DNA from 3 places in the Ensifer sp. NPDC090286 genome. Region 2 is predicted to be linked to each of the others. Evidence: riboswitches for the same ligand, from Rfam matches in the RefSeq annotation. Region 2 holds a riboswitch; each other region holds the start of a gene.

Region 1 (7,451 bases), on a different contig from region 2:
TGGCGAAGCGGCCTTGTCTGGACGCTGATGCGCGGCATACCGGCGATCCGCCTCGGCCTTCAACGAGCCGGCTTCGACGGTGGCTGGCTGCGGCAAAGGGAGGGTGCGCGTGGCAATCCGCCCGCATCCAGCGCCAAGGGATGAGAATGGGCAACGGAGACGGCATGCGCTTGAACGACCACCGGCCGACAGCGGAGATCGCGGCGGCATTTGCGCCGCAGGCGCTGGCCGTCGCGGACCATCTGCGTGCCCAGTTTCCGGATGCTGCCGTGTCACTCGGGCCGGACAGCGAATTCAGCGCACCGGGCGACTTCTGGGCTGCGGGCAGCGCTGGGCTTGAGGCGGGGATGGCCTATCAGGATTTCTTCGGGGTCGGCATGACTGACCGGATCCGGGCGGCGCATCTGATCGCCTTCTATAGCCGCCAGCTGAGCGTAGTCCTCGGCGCGTTCCATCTCGGTGCCGGGCTGCAGCTGGAGGTCGCCGGCATTCGTTTCGAGGATTGGACGCGGCTTCACCGTGGCGCCGCAATCGCGGGCAAATGCTATCATTTTTGCCTCCAGCCGCCGGCGACGGAGCGCAAGGGTGGAGAGGAGGGCGTCAGAGCTTTCGAGCGGGGCTTCATCGCTCATCTGACGCCCGTCATTGCAGTTCTCAAGGCACGGACAGGGCTCTCGAGCGGGGCGCAGTGGCGGCTCGCGGCGGATGCTCTGGCTGGCGCGTTCCTCGAAATCGGCCGCGCGATCGGAGATGAGGCGCGCGGCATGGCCGAGGCGCTGGCGATCGTCAAGCGACCGGGCTCGCGGCTCTATTCAGATGCGCTTTGCTACGAGCAGATTGCGGCTGTCGATCCGGCAAGTGGTGAACACATTTCGCGCCAGTATCGGATCCGCTGCGGCTGCTGTCTCTATTTCAAGACGGAGGGCGGTAGCTTCTGCGACACCTGCGTCCTGCTGGAGCCGGAAGATCGCCGTGCGCGGCTGGTGACCCATCTCATGCAAAACGGCGGGGCCTGAACCCCGCCGTCGGTTTGCTGACGATCCGTGATCGGCGATCACTATGCTTTGACGAAGCGCTCGTTGATGAAGCCGGAGACGACGCCGAGCACGATCCAGAAGGCGAGCGTGGTGGCGAGTGCGGCAACCGCAAACTCTGCGCCGAGCACGGCCGGAACGTTGCTGGTGATGTCGAGCGGCTGCGGCGCACCGTAGACATGGGGCGCTGCGATCAGCACGAGGCCCGCGACCTTGGAGACGATCTCCTCGCGCAGGACGACGAGATAAAGGCCGACAGCCGAAAGCGCCACCGTTGCGAGCCACCAGGTCTGGCGGTCGCCCAGTTCGGCGGCCGGAAAGCCAGGCAGTTCCGGCGGCAGGCCGATCGCCGGCAGCATGTGCACGGCAAGCCAGCCGCAGGCGCCCCAGAGCGCGCCGTTCCGAAGCGTGATCGGGTAGCCGATCACCAGGCTGACGCCGGCGAGCAGCAGGCCGAAGCCGGAACCGGTCACGAGGTTCGCGATCAGCGTGCCGGAGAAGCGGCTCATGCCGAACATGATGCCGCCTTCCTCGTGCTCGCCCTCATGGGCATAGGCCGGCGTGATCGGCGACAGCGCGTCGAGCAAGGCGCCGAGCGGCGACACGGCTTTGAGCGACGAATGCTGGTCGTGGTTTTCCGCGGCAGGCTGTGCCGCACCCGGTTGGGCGGCGGGCTGTTCGGTGGGGGCCGGAGCCTCGCCTTCGAATTCTTCCGCATGCAGGATCAGCGGCGTGACGCGCAATTCCTGGGCGCCGGTCATGAAGACACCGGCAATCAATCCAGCCACGATCGCGGCCAGAAGCGTTCTGACAATCATCTTGAAATCCCTCGATAACGACAAAAGCCACGCGCTGCGGCGTGGTCCTTGAGCCTTCCCATTTTGCCTGTGCTGCGGATGGCTTTCGCACGCCGGAAAAACCGGGATGCACACAAGCCGACATCCGGCTCGGGCCGGATGCGTTCAGGTCCGCAGATTGTTCGATGCGGAACGTTGTTGACGTTCCGAGGCATCGGTCAGTGGCAGGGGAAGCCGTAGGAGTGGCGGGTGTCGTGCGCCGTGTCGTGCAGCACGGCCGAGTTGGCAAGGCCGGCGCCGAAGACGAGGAATGCGCCGATGAACAGCGCGATGACGCCAGCGGTCAGACGATCGCTGAGGGAGAGCGGGGTGCTCGAAATGGTAGACGTAGCCATGACAACCTCCGTGATGGCATCGGGAAATTCCCGGTTGGGCCCTATGCCCGCATCGAGTGGCAGGTTTCCTGGCTCACGGCGTTGGGCGGGAAGCCCTCGGTCTGCCTCGCCTTCCCAGTTCGGCCGCCCTCTCGCGGCCTTTCCAGTGGCTTCTTCCGGATCGCTCCGGAACGGCAAGATCGACGTCGCTCTACAGTCGCGGGGTCGGCCGTGATTTGAATGCCCAGAGTGGGTCCATCCGTCACGTTCCCGTTTACTCCCGAAACGCGTTCGCGTCCCGGGAACCAATCGATCCCAGATGATTAGGATTCTGTCATGGAGTTGTCAATTGAGCCTGCGCCGCCGCGCGGTCCATCCGCGACAAAATCCTTGATGGTCATGCGCTTGTAGGCCTCGACGATCTGGTCGCCCTCGGCGCGCTCGACCGAGACCGCAAGCCGCATGGTGCAGTCGCCGAGATGCATGATCAGGAAGGCGGCGCTGTCGATTTCCTCGCGCGGCGTCGCCGGCACAAGCCGGGCCCAGACATCGGCCAGCAGCTTTCCGCCGGCGCGGCTTTGCGCAAGGTCGATTTCGCGCAGCGCCTTGTCGGCCTGCATCGCCGACCAGATGTCGCGCATGACCGGCTCGGCGAGGAACATCTCGTAATAGATGTCGAACAAAAGCGAGAAGGCGTCGCGCAGCTCGGCGATCGAGGTCACCTTGGCCAGTTCGGCCGCGATGCACTCGTTGCAGACCGCATTGTAGCGCTCGGCGAGCGTGCGCACGATCGCCGCCTTGTCGGGGAAGTACTGATACAGCGACCCGATCGATATTCCAGCCTTTTCAGCGACTTCGCTCATGCGCATGGCGTCGCTGCCCTTTTCCTGGATGAGCGCCGTCGCGCAGGCAAGGATCTGCTCGACGCGCTCGCGACTGCGCTTCTGGCTCGGTGTCCGGCGCAGCGCAGGCTCGTCGTCAGCGGGAAGCGTGGCGGGACTTGCATCTGGAATCATGAGTAATGCTCACATTTTGACTTGACTCCTAAAATACGAGGATTTATCACATTTGCAAATGTGAGAGATACTCATGTTTGTTGGTGGAACCTCAGGAGGAAACGATGTCTCAGAAAATCACACTGGTTTTGGGCGGTACCGGCAAGACGGGGCGGCGGGTGGCCGAGCGCCTTCGAGAGCGGGGCGTCGCGGTGCGCATCGGCGCCCGTTCGGCGTCGCCTTCCTTCGACTGGACGGAAGAGCAGACATGGGCGCCGGTCCTTGAAAACGTCGATCGCATCTATGTCTGCTTCCAGCCGGATCTGGCGGTGCCGGGCTCCGTCGAGGTGATCGCCAAGTTCTCGAGCCTTGCCGTCAGCGCCGGCGTCAAGCGGCTGGTGCTGCTGTCGGGGCGTGGCGAGGACGAGGCGGAAGCGGCAGAGCGCGCGCTGCAGGCCTCCGGCGCCGACTGGACGGTCATCCGGGGCAGCTGGTTCTTCGAAAACTTCGACGAAGGCTTCCTCGCCGAGGGTGTCTTGAGCGGTTCCGTCTTCCTGCCCGTGGATACGGTCACCGAGCCGTTCGTCAGCTGCGACGACATTGCCGACGTCGCTGTCGAAGCGCTTCTCGACGACCGCCATGTCGGCAAGGTCTATTCGCTGACCGGCCCGCGGCTGATGACCTTTGCCGACGCCGTGGCCGAAATCGCCGCGGCTGCCAACCGCCCGATCTCCTATCAGGCGATACCGGTTGCCGACTTCGCGGCACACTTGCAGGCCGACGGCGTGCCTGATGACTATGTCGAACTCATCCGCTATCTCTTCACCTCGGTGCTCGACGGGCGCAATTCAAACCTGACGTCCGATGTCGAGCATGTGCTTGGGCGGCGTCCGCGTGACTTTGCAGCCTACGCTCGGGAAACCGCAGCAACTGGTGTTTGGAGTCTTGCCGCATGATCCCCCTGATCCCCGCTCTGGCGTTTGCCGCCGCGATCGGCTCCGGCCTGATGGCCGGGCTGTTCTTCATCTTCTCGGTCTGCATCATGCAGGCCCTGTCGCGGCTGCCGCCGGAGCAGGGGATCGCTGCGATGAATGCGATCAATGTCGTGATCCAGAACCCGATCTTCCTCAGCGCCTTCATGGGCACGGCGCTGCTCGCCCTGGCGCTCATCGTCGTCGCCTTCCTCTCGGGCGGCGAGGGGAGGTGGTGGCTTGCCGCCGGCGGCATCGCCTATGTCGTCGGCGTGCTGCTGGTGACCATCGTCTTCAACGTGCCGATGAACGATGCGCTCGCCGCCGCAGCGCCCGGCCAGGCGGCGACCGATCTCTGGCGTGAGCGCTATCTGACCGATTGGGTCTGGTGGAACCACGTGCGCACCTTCGCATCGATCGGCGCGCTGGCGTTCTTCATTCTCGGTTTCGCCCGTGCCTGACGAAAAGCGCCGGCAAGTGGATCCTTGCCGGCGCCTGCACGCGTCTTGACCTCAGAGCCCATCCCGCCGTCAGGGCTTGGGAATACGCGCGTCATATTGCGCTTCCAGGTCGGCAAATTTGCTCCAGAAGGCCGCCGGCCTTTCGCCTTCCAGCAGCGCGCGCAGAATGTCGAGATGCACGTGCCAGCCGGCGGAGAAGCTGGTCATGATGGCGCGGTCTGCGATGCGTTTATGGGTGACGACGAGCAGCACCTTGTCGCCGCGGGGGCTGAGCTCGAAACGGACCTCCGAGGGGGTGCCGGTTTCTTCGTTCCAGGTATAGGCCAGCAGCCGGGGCGGCTCCCAGGCGAGCACGTGACCGTAATTGCGCACCTCGCCGGCGTGCTCGGCATATTTCTGCGGTGGCCGGTCGTCTTCCGCTGTCAGTTCCGAGTGGCGGAAGACGTGCTCGACCTCGGCTCCTTCCTTCGACCCGATCGTTCCCGATGCCATCCAGAGCCGGCGCTTGCTTTCCTCCGTCAGATAGGACCAGACGCGCTCGATCGGGCCGGGAAGCAGGCGCTCGATGCGCACCGCGTCCGGTGCGACGACGCGGCCGTAATCGGCGCCGGCAAAGGCTGTGGCAGACGAAGTCATGGCTTATCCTCCGGATCAGTTTGGTTGGTGGCGTCTTCGGCGAGAAGCAGCGCCTCGAGTACGTCGATGCGGGTGCGCCAGAAGGCTTCGTAGTGGCGCATCCACTCCATGCCTGCATGCATCGGCGCGGCATCGAGCCGGCACACATGCGTGCGACCTTTCACTTCGCGGCGCACCAGACCTGCTCCTTCCAGCACCTTGATGTGCTTCGATGCCGCGGCCAGCGAGATCGAGAACGGCGCCGCAAGCTCGCCCACCAGTCTTTCGCCCTGCGAAAGGTCCTGGAGCATGGCGCGCCGCGTCGGGTCCGAAAGCGCATGAAACACGGCATCGAGATGTGCGTTCTGATATTCAACCATATCGTTGAATGTCGTCTGGATTGGCCTAATTGTCAACCGTTCGGTTGAATTTAAAAGTATCGCGAAAAGAGACCAGGCCGCGGCGGGTCGTCGTGGACGCGCCGTCCCTTCCAGGCGGCGAGAGCATCGGCGAGATCGTTGGTCGGCACCATCTGGGCAAACTGCTCGCTCTCGACCAGCAATCCCTCGGCGATCGACATGTTGAGGCCGCGGGTGACGGCAGTGATGATCGAGCGGACGGCGAGGGGTGAGTGCGCCATGATGCGCTTTGCCAGGTCACGGGCGGACGCGATCAGCTCGTCATGCGGGACGACGCGGTTGACGAGCCCCAGCTCCAGCGCGTGATCGGCCGGGAAATCCTCGCCGGTCAAAAGCAGTTCCAGCGCGCGCTTGCGGCCGGCAAGCCGCGGCAGCCGCTGGGTGCCGCCGAAGGTCGGCGGCATGCCGAGCTTGATCTCCGGCTTGGCAAAGCGCGCCCGGTCGCTGGCAACAGCCAGATGCACGGCCTCCGTGATCTCGCAGCCGCCGCCACAGGCAAGCCCGTTGACGGCGGCGATGATCGGTTTCGGGAAGGCTTCGAGCCGCGCCGTCAGGCCCTGGCCGCGACGGACGAAATCGCGCACCGCCGGGTTCACGCCCTTGGCGACGCTTTCCGAGAACTCATGAATATCGCCGCCGGCGGAAAAGGCCCGCTCGCCGGCGCCGGTGATGATCACCGCGCTGACGGCATGGTTCACCTCGATCTCGTCGAGAAGGCCCATGAGCCGGTCGATCAGCTCGTAGTTCAGCGCGTTCAGTTTCGGCGGACGGTTGAGGGTGAGGAGGGCGATGCCCTCGGAAATCTGCATCAGCACGGTGTTCGACATGGTTGCTCTCCGGCAGGTGTTGACGGGGAGAGGCTAGGTGAGGGAAGATAGGATGTATATTCACTAGTCGGTATACTTTAGAGATGACGAAAGCAGAGAAGTCGACCCGGGAGGTGATCGTCGCAGCGGCGGAAAAGCTGTTCTATGCCGAGGGCATCCGCGCGGTCAGCGTCGATGCGGTGGCGGAGGCGGCGGGCGTGACCAAGCGCACGCTCTACTATCATTTCGACAGCAAGGACGCGCTGATCGCCGCCTACCTCGAAAGTCGCGACCAGCCCAATCTCAAGCTCTTCCGGAAGTGGTTCGACGCGGGCGACGGGGACCTTGCCGACAGGGTCGAGGCGATCTTCGTCAACCTGGCGCGGGCGGCGCGCCATCCGAAGTGGAAGGGTTGCGGGTTCCTGCGCACCTCTGCCGAGCTTGCCAACATGCCAGGCCACCCGGCGATCCGTATCGGTGCGGCCCACAAGAAGAAGTTCGAGGCCTGGATGGCCGAGACCTTTGCCGAAGCGAGTGCCGCCGAGCCTGCCATGCTGGCAAAGCAGATCCTGCTGTTGCTCGACGGCAGTTTCGCCGTGGTGCTGCTGCATCGTGACGCGAGCTACATGGAGACGGCGGGCAAGGCTGCAGCGACGCTGGTGCGGGTCGCGCTTGCCGGCGCAAACGGGAAGGGATCCTGACGCGCTGCAACTTCCGCTTCAAACGGCTGCCATTGGCGGGCAGTATAGGATGCAGTGCCAGGAGCCGAACAACCATTGAGCGCCGATGTGGCCGCGTTGCGGCTCACCGGAGGAGGAAATGCATGACCGTCAAGCGTATCGTCTCAAACCTCTACGCCCCTGACCCGCAGGTGGCGCGCGCCTTCTACGGCGACCTTCTGGAACTGGACGTGGTGATGGACCACGGCTGGATCGTTACCTTTGCCGCCGAAGGGCAGGCCGCGATGCCGCAAGTGAGC
Region 2 (7,451 bases):
CGAGTACAATGCCGCCTTCAAGGCGATGCACAAGGCCTTCAATTTCCAGGCCGACGGCACGCTGCAGCCCGGCAAGACGGCACAGAGCGCCGATCAGTTGAAGACCACGTCCGACGGCTACATGGTGCGCTACAACGACAAGGGCGACGCCGAAGACGAAGCGATGGTCAAGAGCTTCAAGCTCTTGGTCAACACGATGGAATCGGTCGACAAGCTGCTTGCCGACAAGGGTGTGGTGACGTTCACGCTGCGCGCCTTCGGGCTCGAAGAAGAGGGGCTGAGCACGCGTGAGCTGAAGCGCATACTGACCAGTGATCTCAACGATCCCAAGAGCTATGCCAACACGCTGCGTGATGAGCGCTACGTCAAGCTCGTGAAGGCGTTCAATTTCAATCCCGACGGGACGCTCGGCGCGCCGAAGCTCGCGCAGAGCGACTCCGACATCATGAGCACGGCGAGGGACTACATCATCGCCAAGTCCCGCTTCGGGACCGACGACGAGAAGAAGGTCGCCAAGCAAAAGGCCCAGGACGAAGCCAAATACTACACCGCCGAGATCGCCAAGATCGAAACGCTGGATGACTTTCTGAAGAACCGCCGACTGGTCGATCTGGTCCTTGTCGGCTCCGGTATCGATCCCGAGACGGTCAAGAGCGATTATCTCAGAGAGATGTTCACGTCGGATCTCGAAGATCCGAAGAGCTTTATCAACACCGATCCGAACGGGCTGAAATACCGCGAGATCGTCTCGTCTTTCAACTTCGACAAGGACGGCAAGATCGTCCGGGGTGAGGCAGGCCATATTCAGACCCGCCGCGGTCTCATCACCACGGTCGATCTCTTCCTCAACCAGTCGCTCGAAGAACGGGAAGGCGCTGACAACGGCGGCATTCGTCTTGCGCTCTACTTCCAGCGCAAGGCCCCGGAGATCAATACGGCATACGACATCCTGGCCGACCGCGCCCTCTTCGAGGTGATCAAGACCGCCTACAGCATGCCGGAGGGCTTGCAGAACGCCAAGATCGAAGCCCAGGCGGCCTATATCGAGCGCACGATCAACCTCAAGGAATTGCAGGAGCCCGGGAAGATCGACAAGCTGCTGCAGCGCTTCACGGCACTCTATGACGTCGAAAACAACCAGGACGTTTCGCCGGGTCTCGCGATCCTGACCGGCGGCGGGGGCGGCAGCGTCAGTGCCGAAACGCTGATGACGCTCTCGCAGCTACGCGCGGGCGGCCGCTGAGGCCAGCCGCATGATGGCCGGGCTTCGGCTTGGCGGCTGCATGGTAGCCCGCCGCGCGGGGCGGGCCGCCGTCATCGGTCAGCGCGCAACACCTTGTCGGGGTTCATGATGCCCGCGGGATCGAATGCGTGCTTGATGCGTTGCATCAGCTCGATTTCGATCGGCGCCCGGACCTCGGCGAGTTCGTCGCGCTTCAGTTGGCCGATGCCGTGTTCGGCAGAGATCGAGCCGTTATAGCTCAGCACGATGCCGTGGACGATGGCGTTGATTTCGCGCCAGCGGTCGAGGAAGGCCTGCTTGTCGGCGCCGACAGGCTGCGAAATGTTGTAGTGGATGTTGCCGTCGCCCATGTGGCCGAAGGAGCAGATGCGCGCGCCGGGAATCGCTTTCATGACGGCCGCATCCGCCTCCTTCATGAAGGCCGGAATGCTGGAGACGGGCACGGAGACATCGTGCTTGATCGAGCCGCCCTCGGGCTTCTGCGCCGGCGACATGCTCTCGCGCATGTGCCACAGCGCCTTGGCCTGTGTCTCGTTGGCGGCGATCACGGCATTTTCGACGAGGCCGGCTGCATATCCCTGTTCCAGAAGATCCTGCACCATCCGTTCCGCGCTTTCGGCGGTATCGGATGTCGAGATATCGATCAGCGCGTACCAGGGATGGATCGTGTCCATCGGGTCACGAACGCCGGGGATGTGCTTGGCGGTGAATTCGACGCCCAGCCGCGGCATCAGCTCGAAGCCGGTCAGCGCCGGTCCACAAAGGCTGGACGCTTTTTCGAACAAAGCGAGCGCATGCTCGACGCTGCCGACCCCGGCAAAGGCGACCTGATGCCCGAGCGGCTTCGGAAAGAGCTTGAGCACGGCGCCGGTGATCACGCCGAGCGTACCTTCGGCACCGATGAAGAGATCGCGCAGGTCGTAGCCGGTATTGTCCTTCTTCAACCGGCGCAGCCCGTCCCAGATCTCGCCGGTCGGCAGCACTACCTCGAGGCCGAGGCAGAGCTGGCGCATGTTGCCATAGGCAAGCACGGCGGTGCCGCCGGCATTGGTGGAGAGATTGCCGCCGATGCGGGCCGAACCTTCCGAGCCGAGCGACAGCGGGAACAGGCGATTGTGCTCGTCCGCCGCCTTCTGGATGTCGGCAAGGATACAGCCGGCATCGGCGACGATGACATTGCCGACCGGATCGATGTCGCGAATGCGGTTCAGCCGTTCCAGCGAAAGAACGATGTCCGCCTTGCCCTCCCGCGGGATCTGCCCCGCGACGTGGCCGGTGTTTCCGCCCTGCGGCACGATCGCCGTGCGGGTGGCGCTTGCAAGCTTCATGATGCGCGAGACCTCGTCGACGGAGCCCGGACGCAGCACCATCGGCGTCGTGCCGCGATAAAGTCCGCGCGATTCGACGAGATAACGTGCCTTGTCCGGTTCGGCCGTCAGCACGTTGGCGCTGCCGATGATGTCGACGAAGGAGGCGATGAGTTCGGGAGAGGGAAGGGTGGTCATGGGCCTCACTTCGCGTTGCGCCTGTGCGCTATCGGATCGGTCGATCTGAGGATGGGATCCTCGGTTCCTGGTCGGCGGCGATCATAACCGCAATGGGTGCCGTTCGGTGAGAGCGGGCGCGCGGAAGATGCCCCGCACTATCTTACCCTCGTGGTGCGGCTGCCCGCAGCAACCGATCGATGATGGCTTCCCCCAGCCCGTCCGAAGGGATCGGCCCGAAGGCGATGGTCTCTGCGCCGCTGGCATCCGCCCGTTTCATGTAGTCGAAGAGATTGGCGGCGGCTTCGCGCAGATTGCCAGTCGGACTGAGGTCGAGAACGATGGCCGCCTGTTCCTCGCCGGCAATCCGATTGCCGCCGAAACGGATCAAGGCTTCGCCGGCATGCACCTCGGCGGCATCGAGCCGCACCGCAGCGCCGGGCGCATAATGCGAGGCAAGCATGCCCGGCGCCTCGATCGTCGCTCCCGCCGCCTCCGGCCGGATCACCGGACGGCCGAGGAGGCGTTCGATCTCGGCAGCATCGAGGCCACCCGGCCGAAGCAGCCGGATCTCGTCGCCATCGACCTTGATGATCGTCGATTCAAGGCCGATCTGGGCCTGGCCGGCGTCGAGGATCAGCTTCAATTTTCCACCGAGATCGGCCTCGACATGGGCCGCACTGGTCGGACTGATCTTTCCCGAGGTATTGGCGCTGGGCGCGGCCAATGGCCGCCCGAAGCGGCCTATAACCCGGCGGGAGAAACCGTCGGGCATGCGGATGCCGAGCGTGTCGAGGCCGGCGGACGCCAGCGCATGAACCGTGCTGTCGGCGCGCTGCCGAAGGATCAGCGTCAGCGGGCCGGGCCAGAAGGCTTCGGCCAGTTGACGGGAAACCGGATCGAAGTGCACGTGGGCTTCGGCCATCGCCATGTCGGAGACATGCGAGATCAGCGGATTGAAGCGCGGGCGCCCCTTCATCTCGTAGATGCGGCTGATCGCATCAGGATTGGTGGCGTCGGCGGCGAGGCCGTAGACGGTCTCGGTCGGAATGGCGACCGGCTCGCCTTCGGCAAGAACGGCGCAGGCACGCGCGATCGCGCGGTCCGGTTCCCTATCCGTATCGATGATCTCAGCCATGCCGTTTCCTTTCCGACGCTTCCTTAACGGACGCACCGGAAAAACAGAACGATTTTCTTTGAGGCAACCGGCTCGGCTCAGAGGCTGCGGATGATGCGGCGCAACGCGTCGTCCTTGGCACCGAGCATCAGCACGTTTTTCAGCGCGACCTTGGGATCGTCGGTGCGAAACAGCAGACCGTTGTCACGAAAATTGCGGTTGATGACCATTTGGCCGGCTTCCGCGCCCGGTTCGATGGCGACGGCGAAATACATGCGCGAATAGCCGGGTTGGATGCCTTCGAAAAAATGCGTCTCGTGGCCGAGGTCGCAGTAGAAGTTGGCGAAGTAGAAGGACCAAGTGATGTCCTTGGAGGGCGTAACCGGCGTGCGCGCCGCCGTCACGTGACAGTAGCCGAGATGCGGCCGGCCGACGAGCGTGCGGTGGAAGATCATCTTCGGGAACTGGATCGAGGTGTGAAAGCCGTTGATCCGCTTATGGGTCGTGTCGCCGGCGGTGTTGAGCTTCTTGCCCGTCCTGTCCGCAACTTCCTCATAGCTCAGGTAGCGCCGTTCGCTCGGCACCCATTGCCTGCGATTGATCCGGCCCGTGCGCAGGAATTCGGTATGAACCGCCGTCTTCGGCGGGATTGTCGGCGGCGCCTCGGCTGCCGCGTCGTAGTATCTCAACTTTGCCATGATCGTCAGCGCGCCATCTGCCTGCCTGCAGGACCTCTCTCGTCCGCCGGCTAGGCTAGCGGCTCATGGTTAATGAATGATTGCCTGCTGGCTGCATCATGAGTGTTCCCTATCTGACGGGATGTCGCAAACGGGCGAAGCTTTCCCGCGTCTGCGCCGCCCGCGCCGCAAAAGGCGGCAAATGCCCAACATGTGAGCTATCTATATGTTTGTAGTGTAAAAATTCTAAGACAGGCGCCGTTGATGGCGGTTTTTCCCGTGTCGTCATTCTGGAATTGGATGTCGCTATCCGGCAGCTGCCAGGGCGGTTTCCGCGATTACATATCCTTACTCAAGGTGCCGTCTTCGAAGAGAAGGCGGAGAATTGGGAAGCCGGTCAAATCCCGGCGCTGCCCCCGCAACGGTGGTGGAGCGAAAGCCTCGGCAAAGGCCACTGGACGGTTCGTCCGGGAAGGCGCCGGGCTGGTCCGAAGGGACCGCTCCTGAGCCCGGAAACCAGCCTTGACGGACATAACCGTAACGGGTTGCGGCGGGCAGCCGGATCGGAGCCGACAACGCATGGGCGTGTGCCCGTGCGGGTTCCTGTCCTGCCTCTCCAAGACATGGCGCATGAGGACAGGACATGGAAACCAGAAACGATATGCTTCGAAAGCTGAAGGGCCGGCGCGACGGCTACAGCCTCGATCGGGCCTTCTACATCGATCCCGACTACTATCGGCAGGATCTGGAAAACATCTGGTACAAGGATTGGCTGTTCATCGGCCATGACTGCGAGATCCCGCGGGCCGGCAATTATTTCACCGTCCAGGTCGGCGACTACCCCGTTGTCATCACCCGCGATCGCCAGGGCACGATCCGGGCATTGCACAACTCCTGCCGCCATCGCGGCTCGCGCGTCTGCACGCAACAGAAGGGCTCGTCGGCCAAGCTCGTCTGTCCCTATCACCAGTGGACCTACGAACTCGACGGCTCGCTGCTCTTCGCCCGGCAGATGGGGGAGGATTTCGACAAGGCAGCCCACAGCCTGAAGCCGATCCATTGCGAAACGGTCGGCGGCTACATCTTCATCAACCTGTCGGAAAAGCCGATGGATTTCACCGCGTTCCGCGAGATGGCCTTGCCCTATCTCGCGCCGCACCGGCTCGGCGAAACCAAGGTCGCGTTCGAAAGCACCATCGTCGAGAAGGGCAACTGGAAGCTCGTCTGGGAAAACAACCGCGAATGCTATCATTGCGCCGCCAATCACCCGGAACTCTGCCGCACCTATCCGGAAGCCCCGACCGCGACCGGTGTGCAGGGCGCCAAGGATGATCCCGTGATCGCCGAACATTGGGCGAAATGCGAGGCCGAAGGCTTGCCGAGTGAGTTCAGGATGTCGCCAACCGGCCAGTTCCGCGCCGCCCGCATGCCGCTTGTCGACAATGCCGAAAGCTACACCATGTCGGGCGCGCGCGCCGTCAGGCGGGCTCTGTCGGCCGATGTTTCCCAGAGCCAGATCGGCACGCTTCTGATGTTCCACTACCCGACCACCTGGAACCATGTGCTCGCCGATCACGCCATCACCTTCCGCGTGCTGCCGCTCGGGCCTGAACTTACCCAGGTGACGACGAAGTGGCTGGTCAACAAGGATGCGGTCGAAGGCGTCGATTACCACCTCGAGGAACTGACGCATGTCTGGACCGAGACCAACGATCAGGATCGCCAGATCGTCGAGGAGAATGCCTTCGGCATCCGCTCGCCGGCCTATGAGCCCGGTCCCTATTCGCCCGAGCACGAAGGCGGCGTGATGCAGTTCGTCGAGTGGTACTGCAAGTTCATGGAGCAGCGCCTTTCTGGCGACGCGGCTCCCCTTTCAAGGGTCGCCTGACATGCAGATGGCCTCCTCGTTTCACCATTTCGACGCGCTGCATGTCTGGATCGATCGGCAGCAGATGCTCGAATGCACATCGGCTGTCGTCGAGACCGCCGATGTCATGACCTTCAGCTTCCGAGCCGAAAAGCCCGCCTGGTTCCGCTATCTGCCCGGGCAATTCGTAACGCTCGAACTGCCGGTCGCCGACGAGCCGGTCATGCGCACCTACACGCTGTCGTCGACGCCGTCGCGGCCGCTTTCAATCGCTGTCACGGTGAAGGCGCAGGCCGACAGCATCGGCACCCGCTGGATGTTCGACCACCTGAAGCCGGGCATGAAGCTCCGGGCCTTCGGTCCGCTCGGTGATTTCAGCTTCGTTCGTCATCCCGGCGACAAGTACCTGTTCATCTCGGCCGGCTCCGGCATCACGCCGATGATGTCGATGACGCGCTGGATGGCGGATTGCGTGCCGGAGACGGATGTGACCTTCATCTCCTGCGCGCGTCGTCCGGACGATCTGCTGTTCCGTTCGGAACTGGAAGTGCTCGCCACCCAGATGTCCGGGCTCAACCTCGGCTTTATCGTCGAGGGGCATGAGGCGCGCCACGGTTGGCACGGATTGCGCGGCCGCATCGACGGCGCCAAGCTGCCGCTGCTTGCGCCCGATTTCATGGACCGCACCGTCTTTTGCTGCGGCCCCGAGCCCTTCATGCGCGGCGTGCGCGAGATGCTGAAGACGGCCGGTTTCGACATGGGCCGCTATCACGAGGAGAGCTTCCAGCCGGCGGCAGCACCCGCCGCCGAAGAGATCGCCGTGCGCGCCGGTGCCGGAGACGAGGGCGAGATACAGGCGGCCAAGGTTGCCTTCACCATGAGCGGCAAGGAGGTCGAGGCCAAGCCCGGCCAGACGATCCTGCAGGCGGCGCGCGCCAATGGGGTGCGCATCGGCGCTGCCTGCGAAGGCGGCATCTGCGGCACCTGCCGGGTGATGAAGGTCGCGGGCGAGGTCGAGATGAACCACAATGGCGGCATTCTCGACGACGAGATCGACGAGGGC
Region 3 (7,451 bases), on a different contig from region 2:
CCGACACCGCGAACTGAAATTTGCGCTTGAACGCTACTGGTCCGGCAAGATCAGCCGTGACGAGCTTTTCGACGTCGGCCGCCGGCTTCGGGCCGAAAACTGGGCGGCGCAAAAGGCGCGCGGCATCGATATCCTCCCTTCGAACGATTTCTCGTTCTACGACCACGTGCTCGATACTGCCGTGCTCGTCGGTGCGGTCCCGGCTACCTATGGCTGGAAGGGCGGGCCGGTCGATCTCGACACTTACTTTGCCATGGCGCGCGGCTCGACCGGTTCGCCCTGCGCTTCCGGTTGCACGCATGCGGGTGACGGCGGCAACGCCGCACTCGAGATGACCAAGTGGTTCGACACCAACTACCATTACATGGTGCCCGAATTCGCAGCGGATCAACGCTTTGCGCTGACGCATAACCGGCCGCTCGAAGCCTTTCTCGAGGCCGAGGCCCTCGGCTATCGAACCCGCCCGGTCCTGCTTGGCCCGGTGACGTTCCTCAAGCTCGGCAAGGCGAAGGGCGGAGATTTCGATCCCCTCGACCTGATCGAACGCTTGCTTCCCGTTTACGTCGAGCTGCTAACCGAACTTGCCAATGCCGGCGCCGACTGGGTTCAGATCGACGAACCTTGCCTGGTGCTCGATCTCACCGACCGGGAAAGGCAGGCCCTGGACCTTGCCTATCATACGTTCCGGGCGAAAGTTCCCGGACTCCGGATCATGCTTGCGACCTATTTCGGCGCGATCGGCGACAATATGGTGAGCGCCCTGGCGCTGCCGGTCGCGGGCCTGCATGTCGATCTCGTGCGCGCGCCGCAGCAGATCGAGGTCCTCCTCCAATCCGCTCCGGCTAACCGGGTACTGTCGCTCGGCGTCATCGACGGCCGCAACGTCTGGAGGACGGATCTTGCCGGCCTGTTCCGCCGCTTGCAGCCGCTGGTCTCTGCCCATGGCCGCGACCGGATCGAGCTTGCGCCCTCGTGCTCGCTCCTGCATGTGCCCGTCGACCTCGACATGGAACAGGCGCTCGACCTGGAGCTTGCCTCGTGGCTCGCTTTCGCCGTCCAGAAGCTCGATGAATTAAGCCTTCTCGCCCGTGCCTTCGAGCCGGGGCTTGCCAATCCGGAAAGGGTCTTTGCGGCCTCGAGCGAAGCGGCCAAGGCGCGGCTGACGTCGCTCAGGATCCATGATCCGCTGGTCGCCGGCCGGTTGAAGGCATTGACCGCCGCCGACAGCCAACGCCAATCGCCCTTCCCCGCCCGTCGTGCGCTTCAGGCGGAAAGATTGTCGCTGCCGCTCTTCCCGACGACGACGATCGGCTCCTTCCCGCAGACGGCAGAAGTCCGCCAGGCCCGATCGCTGCATGCCAAAGGCGAGCTCAGCTATGTCGACTACACCGCCTATCTGCGCCAAGAGACCGAGCAGGCCGTGCGCTGGCAGGAGGAAATCGGCATCGACGTGCTGGTTCACGGCGAGTTCGAGCGCAACGACATGGTGCAGTATTTCGCCGAGCAGCTTTCCGGCTACGCCTTCACCCAAGGCGGCTGGGTACAGAGCTACGGTTCGCGCTACGTGCGCCCGCCGATCATCTTCGGCGACGTTTCCCGGCCGAACCCGATGACGGTCGAATGGGCGGCCTTTGCGCAGTCACTGACCGATCGCCCGGTCAAGGGCATGCTGACGGGTCCGGTCACCATGCTGCAATGGTCCTTCGTGCGCGACGACCTGCCGCGGTCGGTCGTGTGCCGGCAGATCGCGCTGGCGCTTGGCGACGAAGTCAGGGACCTAGAGGCATCGGGCATCGCCGTCATCCAGATCGACGAGCCGGCGCTGCGCGAGGGCCTGCCGCTCAAGGCCGCCGACCGCAAGGCCTATCTCGACTGGGCGGTGGAGTGCTTCCGCCTCAGCGCCGCCGGCGTCGGCGACGCCACCCAGATCCACACCCACATGTGCTACTCCGAGTTCAACGACATCATGGCGGCGATCGCGGCGATGGACGCCGACGTCATATCCATCGAGACCTCCCGGTCGAAGATGGAACTGCTTGGCGCCTTCACCGGAAGTGCCTATCCGAACGAGATCGGCCCGGGCGTCTACGACATCCATTCACCGCGGGTGCCGGCGGTGGATGAAATGGTGCACCTCATCGAGCGCGCGACCGAGGGGCTGACGCCGGCGCAGATCTGGGTCAACCCGGATTGCGGGCTGAAGACCCGGCGCTGGGAGGAAACCCGGCCGGCGCTTGTCAACATGGTGGCGGCGGCGCGTGCCCTGCGCCAGGCCTTCGCGGATGATCCCCGCAAGGCGCTTCGCGCATGACGGACCACACGGAAGCGGCGTCGGGGGAAACCCCGGTGCCACAGACCCTCGTCGATATCGTCTTTCCCGGCGACACCAATCATCACGGCACCCTCTTTGGGGGTGCCGCATTGGCGCTGATGGACCGGATCGCCTTCATCGTCGCCACCCGCCACGGCCGCGTTCCCTTCGTCACCGCCTCCTGCGACCGGATCGACTTTCGCGCACCCGCCCGCATCGGCCAGATCGTCAGTTTCTCTGGCCGCCCGGTGCGCGTCGGGCGGCGCTCGATGGTCGTCGACGTCGAGATGGTGGCCGAAGACCTTGCGACCGGCGGCCGCGATCTTTGCTCACGCGGACAGTTCACCATGGTTGGGATGCCGCGGGACAAAGGTGCCGACTGGCACCTTCCGCCGCTCGCCGAGCCCGCGCCGGCTGCTCCCGCCGCCGATTTCGTCGGCATGACCGACATCGTTTTTCCGGGCCAGACCAACAGCGCCGGCGCGCTCTTTGGCGGCGATGCACTCGCCCAGATGACGAAGGCGGCCTTCGTCGCCGCGACCCGGCTGACCGGCAAAGCGATGGTGCTCGCCTCCTGCAGGAGCGATTTCAAGCGGCGTGTCGCCGCCGGAACGATCGTCGACACGCTGGCGCGCGTCACCCGGACCGGACGCAGTTCCACAACGATAGAGGTCGAGCTCTGGTCGGAAGAACTGCTCAGCGGCGGGCGCCTGCTGACCGTCACCGGGACTTTCGTGATGGTGGCCGTCGACAGCCGCAACCGCCCGGTTGCGGCCTTCGCCGCCTGAGCAAGCCGGGGGCGCCGCTCAATGGCGCCCTCGGTCCACAGGATTGATTGCGCGCCGCCATTTACTCCCCGTTATCCACACCGAAAAAGAAAAGACCGCTGCACCCCCGCCTTCAGCATATAGAACCTATTGACGCAGATTTGCGATGAACTACTATATCTAGTGTTCGAGGTTCTTCCGATTCGCAAGGATTGGGAGCTAAGACGGGAATACGGTGCGCCGGCGGGTTTTCCGCTCAGGCTATGCCGTAGCTGCCCCCGCAACTGTAGACGGCGAGCAACTGTCCGGAATTGGACCACTGAGGCATGAGGCCTCGGGAAGGTCGGGATGGAAGCTTTGACCCGTAAGCCAGGAGACCTGCCTCGAGCAACAAACGTCCACGGGCGGGGTGTCCGGAGGGGTTGAGTGCGTGGCAGGATGAGCCTGCCCGATCGTCTCGACATCTCCCCGGCAGCCTGTCGAAAGCTTCGGGGTGAAGTCATGTCAGTTTCTTCCAGTTCAGATCCACCTTCTGCGGACGGGTGCGCATTGTTGCGCGCCTGATCGAAAGGCCGCGCCCTGAGAGCCCGCATCTGCGGAAATTCCGGAGCGCCCGACCAGAACGAGCCGGCCCGGCTGCCTAATCGACCTTGGGCCAGCTTGCCGACATCCACTCCGATCGAGGCGACCGGGGAGCGATGTTTCGTGCCCTATCGCCAAGCCCACGGTTCGCGTTCGCGCGACCCGCCGATTTTTTGCGCCCATTTGCCAGACCCTCACGAGGAACCCATGTCGATCACAGTCTACAGCAAACCCGCCTGCGTCCAATGCACCGCCACCACCCGCGCGCTTGACCGCCAGGGCATCGACTATCGCATCGTCGATATTTCCGAGGATTCCGATGGCTTCGCGCTGGTGCAGGATCTCGGCTACCGGCAGGTTCCAGTGGTCGTCGCCGGCGAGCGGCATTGGGCGGGGTTCCGCCCGGACATGATCAGCGCGCTTTCCTGAAGGAGAGAAGCGATGGGGCTGATCGTCTATTTTTCCAGCCGCTCGGAAAACACCCATCGCTTCGTCGAGAAACTCGGCCTTCGCGCGGCCCGCATACCGCTCAAGGAAAGTAAGGATGCACTTACGGTTTCGGAGCCCTATGTGCTCGTCGTACCGACCTACTGCGGCGACGATGGCCGAGGTGCCGTGCCGAAACAGGTGATCCGCTTCCTGAACGACGCGGGCAACCGCTCTCACATCCGCGGCGTGATCGCAGCGGGCAACAGCAATTTCGGCGCGACCTACGGGATCGCCGGCGAGGTGATCTCGGCCAAGTGCCGGGTGCCCTACCTCTACCGGTTCGAGCTGCTCGGAACCGACGAGGACGTCGCCAATGTCAAAAACGGGATGGAACGATTTTGGACGTCACAACACTCGAACGCCCCCTGAAGGCGACGGAAGCGGCGCTGGATTACCACGCGCTGAACGCGATGCTGAACCTCTACGACGAGGAGGGGAAGATCCAGCTCGACAAGGACCGGCAGGCGGCGAAGCAATACTTCCTGCAGCACGTCAACCAGAACACGGTCTTCTTCCATAACCTGCGGGAAAAGCTCGATTATCTGGTGACCGAGGGCTACTACGAGCAGGAAGTGCTGGACCAGTATTCGTTCAACTTCGTGCGCGATCTCTACGACCACGCCTATTCGAAGAAGTTCCGTTTCCCGACCTTCCTCGGCGCCTTCAAATATTACACGTCCTATACGCTCAAAACCTTCGACGGAAAGCGCTACCTGGAACGCTACGAAGACCGCGTCTGCATGGTGGCGATGGCGTTGGCGCGCGGCAACGAGGCGCTTGCCCGCGACCTCGTCGACGAGATCATTTCCGGCCGTTTCCAGCCGGCGACGCCGACCTTCCTCAATGCCGGCAAGAAGAGCCGTGGCGAGCTCGTCTCCTGCTTTCTGCTGAGGATCGAGGACAACATGGAAAGCATCGGCCGCGCCATCAATTCGGCGCTGCAGCTTTCCAAGCGCGGCGGCGGCGTGGCGCTGTCGCTCACCAACATCCGCGAGATGGGCGCACCGATCAAGCAGATCGAGAACCAATCCTCCGGGGTCATCCCGGTCATGAAGTTGCTGGAAGACTCGTTCTCCTACGCCAACCAGCTTGGCGCGCGCCAGGGTGCGGGTGCTGTCTACCTGCATGCCCACCACCCCGACATCATGCGCTTCCTCGACACCAAGCGTGAGAACGCCGACGAGAAGATCCGCATCAAGACGCTGTCGCTCGGCGTCGTCATCCCCGACATCACCTTCGAGCTCGCCCGCAACAACGAGGACATGTACCTGTTCTCGCCCTATGACGTGGAGCAGGTCTATGGCGTGCCGCTCACCGAAATCTCGGTGACGGAGAAGTATCGCGAGATGGTGGAGGATGCCCGCATCCGCAAGCGCAAGATCAAGGCGCGCGACTTCTTCCAGATCATCGCCGAGATCCAGTTCGAGAGCGGTTATCCGTACATCATGTTCGAGGACACGGTGAACCGGGCAAACCCGATTGCCGGCCGCATCACCATGAGCAACCTCTGCTCGGAAATCCTGCAGGTGAGCGAGGCGAGCGAATTCAACGACGACCTCTCCTACAAGCACATGGGCAAGGACATCTCCTGCAACCTCGGCTCGCTGAACATCGCCGCTGCCATGGACAGCCCGGATTTCGGCCAGACCATCGAGACCTCGATCCGTGCGCTGACAGCCGTCTCCGAAATGAGCCACATCTCGTCCGTGCCCTCGATCGAAAAGGGCAACGACGACAGCCACGCGATCGGCCTCGGGCAAATGAACCTGCACGGCTATCTCGCGCGCGAGCGCATCTTCTACGGTTCCGAAGAAGGCATCGATTTCACCAACATCTATTTCTACACGGTGACCTACCACGCCATCCGCGCATCGAACCGGCTGGCGGTCGAAAAGGGCAAGAGCTTCGCCGGCTTCGAAAACTCGAAATACGCCTCTGGCGACTATTTCGACAAATACACCGAGGCCGAATGGCTGCCGGCGACCGAAAAGGTGAAGGCGCTGTTCGAAGAGGCCGGCATCGCCATCCCGACCCAGGAAGACTGGCTGGAACTGAAACGGGCAGTGATGGAAGGAGGTCTCTACAACCAGAACCTTCAGGCCGTGCCGCCGACGGGCTCGATCTCCTACATCAACCATTCGACGTCCTCGATCCACCCGATCGTGTCCAAGATCGAGATCCGCAAGGAAGGCAAGATCGGCCGCGTCTACTACCCGGCCGCCTTCATGACCAACGACAATCTCGAATATTACCAGGACGCCTACGAGATCGGCCCGGAAAAGATCATCGACACCTATGCGGCGGCCACCCAGCACGTCGACCAGGGCCTGTCGCTGACGCTGTTCTTCCGCGACACGGCGACGACCCGCGACATCAACCGCGCCCAGATCCACGCCTGGAAGAAGGGCATCAAGACCATCTACTACATCCGCCTTCGCCAGATGGCGCTGGAGGGCACGCAGGTCCAGGGCTGCGTTTCCTGCGCTCTGTAACTTTGCATTCCAGCAACTGCCCAAGCTGCCCCTCACCCTCTCCCCGCACGTGGGGAGAGGGTGAGGGCAGGCGGATGTGGGGCCGACACGACCCAAAAAAGGCTAACCAATGAACATGCACACCAAACCCGCAAGCCGCATCCGCGCCATCAACTGGAACCGCATCGAGGACGACAAGGACCTGGAGGTCTGGAACCGGCTCACCGGCAATTTCTGGCTGCCGGAAAAAGTGCCGCTCTCCAACGACATTCCCTCCTGGGCGACGCTTAAATCCGAGGAGCAGACGCTGACGATCCGCGTCTTCACCGGGCTTACCTTGCTCGACACCATCCAGAACGGCGTCGGCGCCGTCAGGCTGATGGAGGATGCCGCCACGCCGCACGAGGAGGCGGTGCTTTCCAACATCTCCTTCATGGAGGCGGTGCACGCGCGCTCCTATTCCTCGATCTTCTCGACGCTCTGCCTGACGCCGGATGTCGACGACGCCTATCGCTGGTCGGAGGAAAACGAGTTCCTGCAGAAGAAATCGGCGCTGATCATGGCAGAGTATGCCTCCGGCGATCCCTTGAAGAAGAAGGTCGCGAGCGTCTTCCTCGAAAGCTTCCTGTTCTATTCCGGCTTCTATCTGCCGATGTACTGGTCGAGCCGCGCCAAGCTCACCAACACCGCCGACATGATCCGCCTGATCATTCGCGACGAGGCGGTGCATGGCTACTATATCGGCTACAAGTTCCAGCGCGCTTTGGAGCGTCTGAGCGAGGAGCGCCGCCAGGAGATCAAGGATTTCGCCTTCGACCTGTTGCTCGAGCT

What was found. Region 2 has a riboswitch for cobalamin ahead of ACIQUG_RS16485 (aromatic ring-hydroxylating dioxygenase subunit alpha). Riboswitches for the same ligand answer to the same signal wherever they lie in the genome.
Region 1: linked by a shared signal. The riboswitch ahead of ACIQUG_RS08035 (CbtB-domain containing protein) and the one ahead of ACIQUG_RS16485 (aromatic ring-hydroxylating dioxygenase subunit alpha) in region 2 are both predicted to bind cobalamin.
Region 3: linked by a shared signal. The riboswitch ahead of nrdH (glutaredoxin-like protein NrdH) and the one ahead of ACIQUG_RS16485 (aromatic ring-hydroxylating dioxygenase subunit alpha) in region 2 are both predicted to bind cobalamin.

What each region holds. Positions count from the first base shown of each region.
Region 1 covers NZ_JBIVYF010000001.1:1,611,840-1,619,290, reverse strand. The annotation lists gene ACIQUG_RS08050 (glucoamylase family protein) at 1-144, shown strand, start outside; gene ACIQUG_RS08045 (ferric iron reductase) at 165-1,016, shown strand; gene ACIQUG_RS08040 (CbtA family protein) at 1,058-1,852, opposite strand; gene ACIQUG_RS08035 (CbtB-domain containing protein) at 2,050-2,226, opposite strand; cobalamin riboswitch at 2,267-2,530, opposite strand; gene ACIQUG_RS08030 (TetR/AcrR family transcriptional regulator) at 2,529-3,221, opposite strand; gene ACIQUG_RS08025 (NAD(P)H-binding protein) at 3,326-4,156, shown strand; gene ACIQUG_RS08020 (DUF1772 domain-containing protein) at 4,153-4,632, shown strand; gene ACIQUG_RS08015 (SRPBCC family protein) at 4,702-5,268, opposite strand; gene ACIQUG_RS08010 (ArsR/SmtB family transcription factor) at 5,265-5,627, opposite strand; gene ACIQUG_RS08005 (crotonase/enoyl-CoA hydratase family protein) at 5,678-6,493, opposite strand; gene ACIQUG_RS08000 (TetR/AcrR family transcriptional regulator) at 6,577-7,173, shown strand; gene ACIQUG_RS07995 (VOC family protein) at 7,296-7,451, shown strand, end outside.
Region 2 covers NZ_JBIVYF010000003.1:250,196-257,646, reverse strand. The annotation lists gene ACIQUG_RS16505 (DUF1217 domain-containing protein) at 1-1,243, shown strand, start outside; gene ACIQUG_RS16500 (FAD-binding oxidoreductase) at 1,315-2,748, opposite strand; gene ACIQUG_RS16495 (L-threonylcarbamoyladenylate synthase) at 2,891-3,865, opposite strand; gene ACIQUG_RS16490 (DUF6656 family protein) at 3,943-4,542, opposite strand; cobalamin riboswitch at 4,860-5,061, shown strand; gene ACIQUG_RS16485 (aromatic ring-hydroxylating dioxygenase subunit alpha) at 5,165-6,409, shown strand; gene ACIQUG_RS16480 (2Fe-2S iron-sulfur cluster-binding protein) at 6,411-7,451, shown strand, end outside.
Region 3 covers NZ_JBIVYF010000005.1:253,982-261,432, reverse strand. The annotation lists gene metE (5-methyltetrahydropteroyltriglutamate--homocysteine S-methyltransferase) at 1-2,311, shown strand, start outside; gene ACIQUG_RS25445 (acyl-CoA thioesterase) at 2,308-3,099, shown strand; cobalamin riboswitch at 3,252-3,479, shown strand; gene nrdH (glutaredoxin-like protein NrdH) at 3,868-4,089, shown strand; gene nrdI (class Ib ribonucleoside-diphosphate reductase assembly flavoprotein NrdI) at 4,102-4,518, shown strand; gene nrdE (class 1b ribonucleoside-diphosphate reductase subunit alpha) at 4,488-6,641, shown strand; gene nrdF (class 1b ribonucleoside-diphosphate reductase subunit beta) at 6,751-7,451, shown strand, end outside.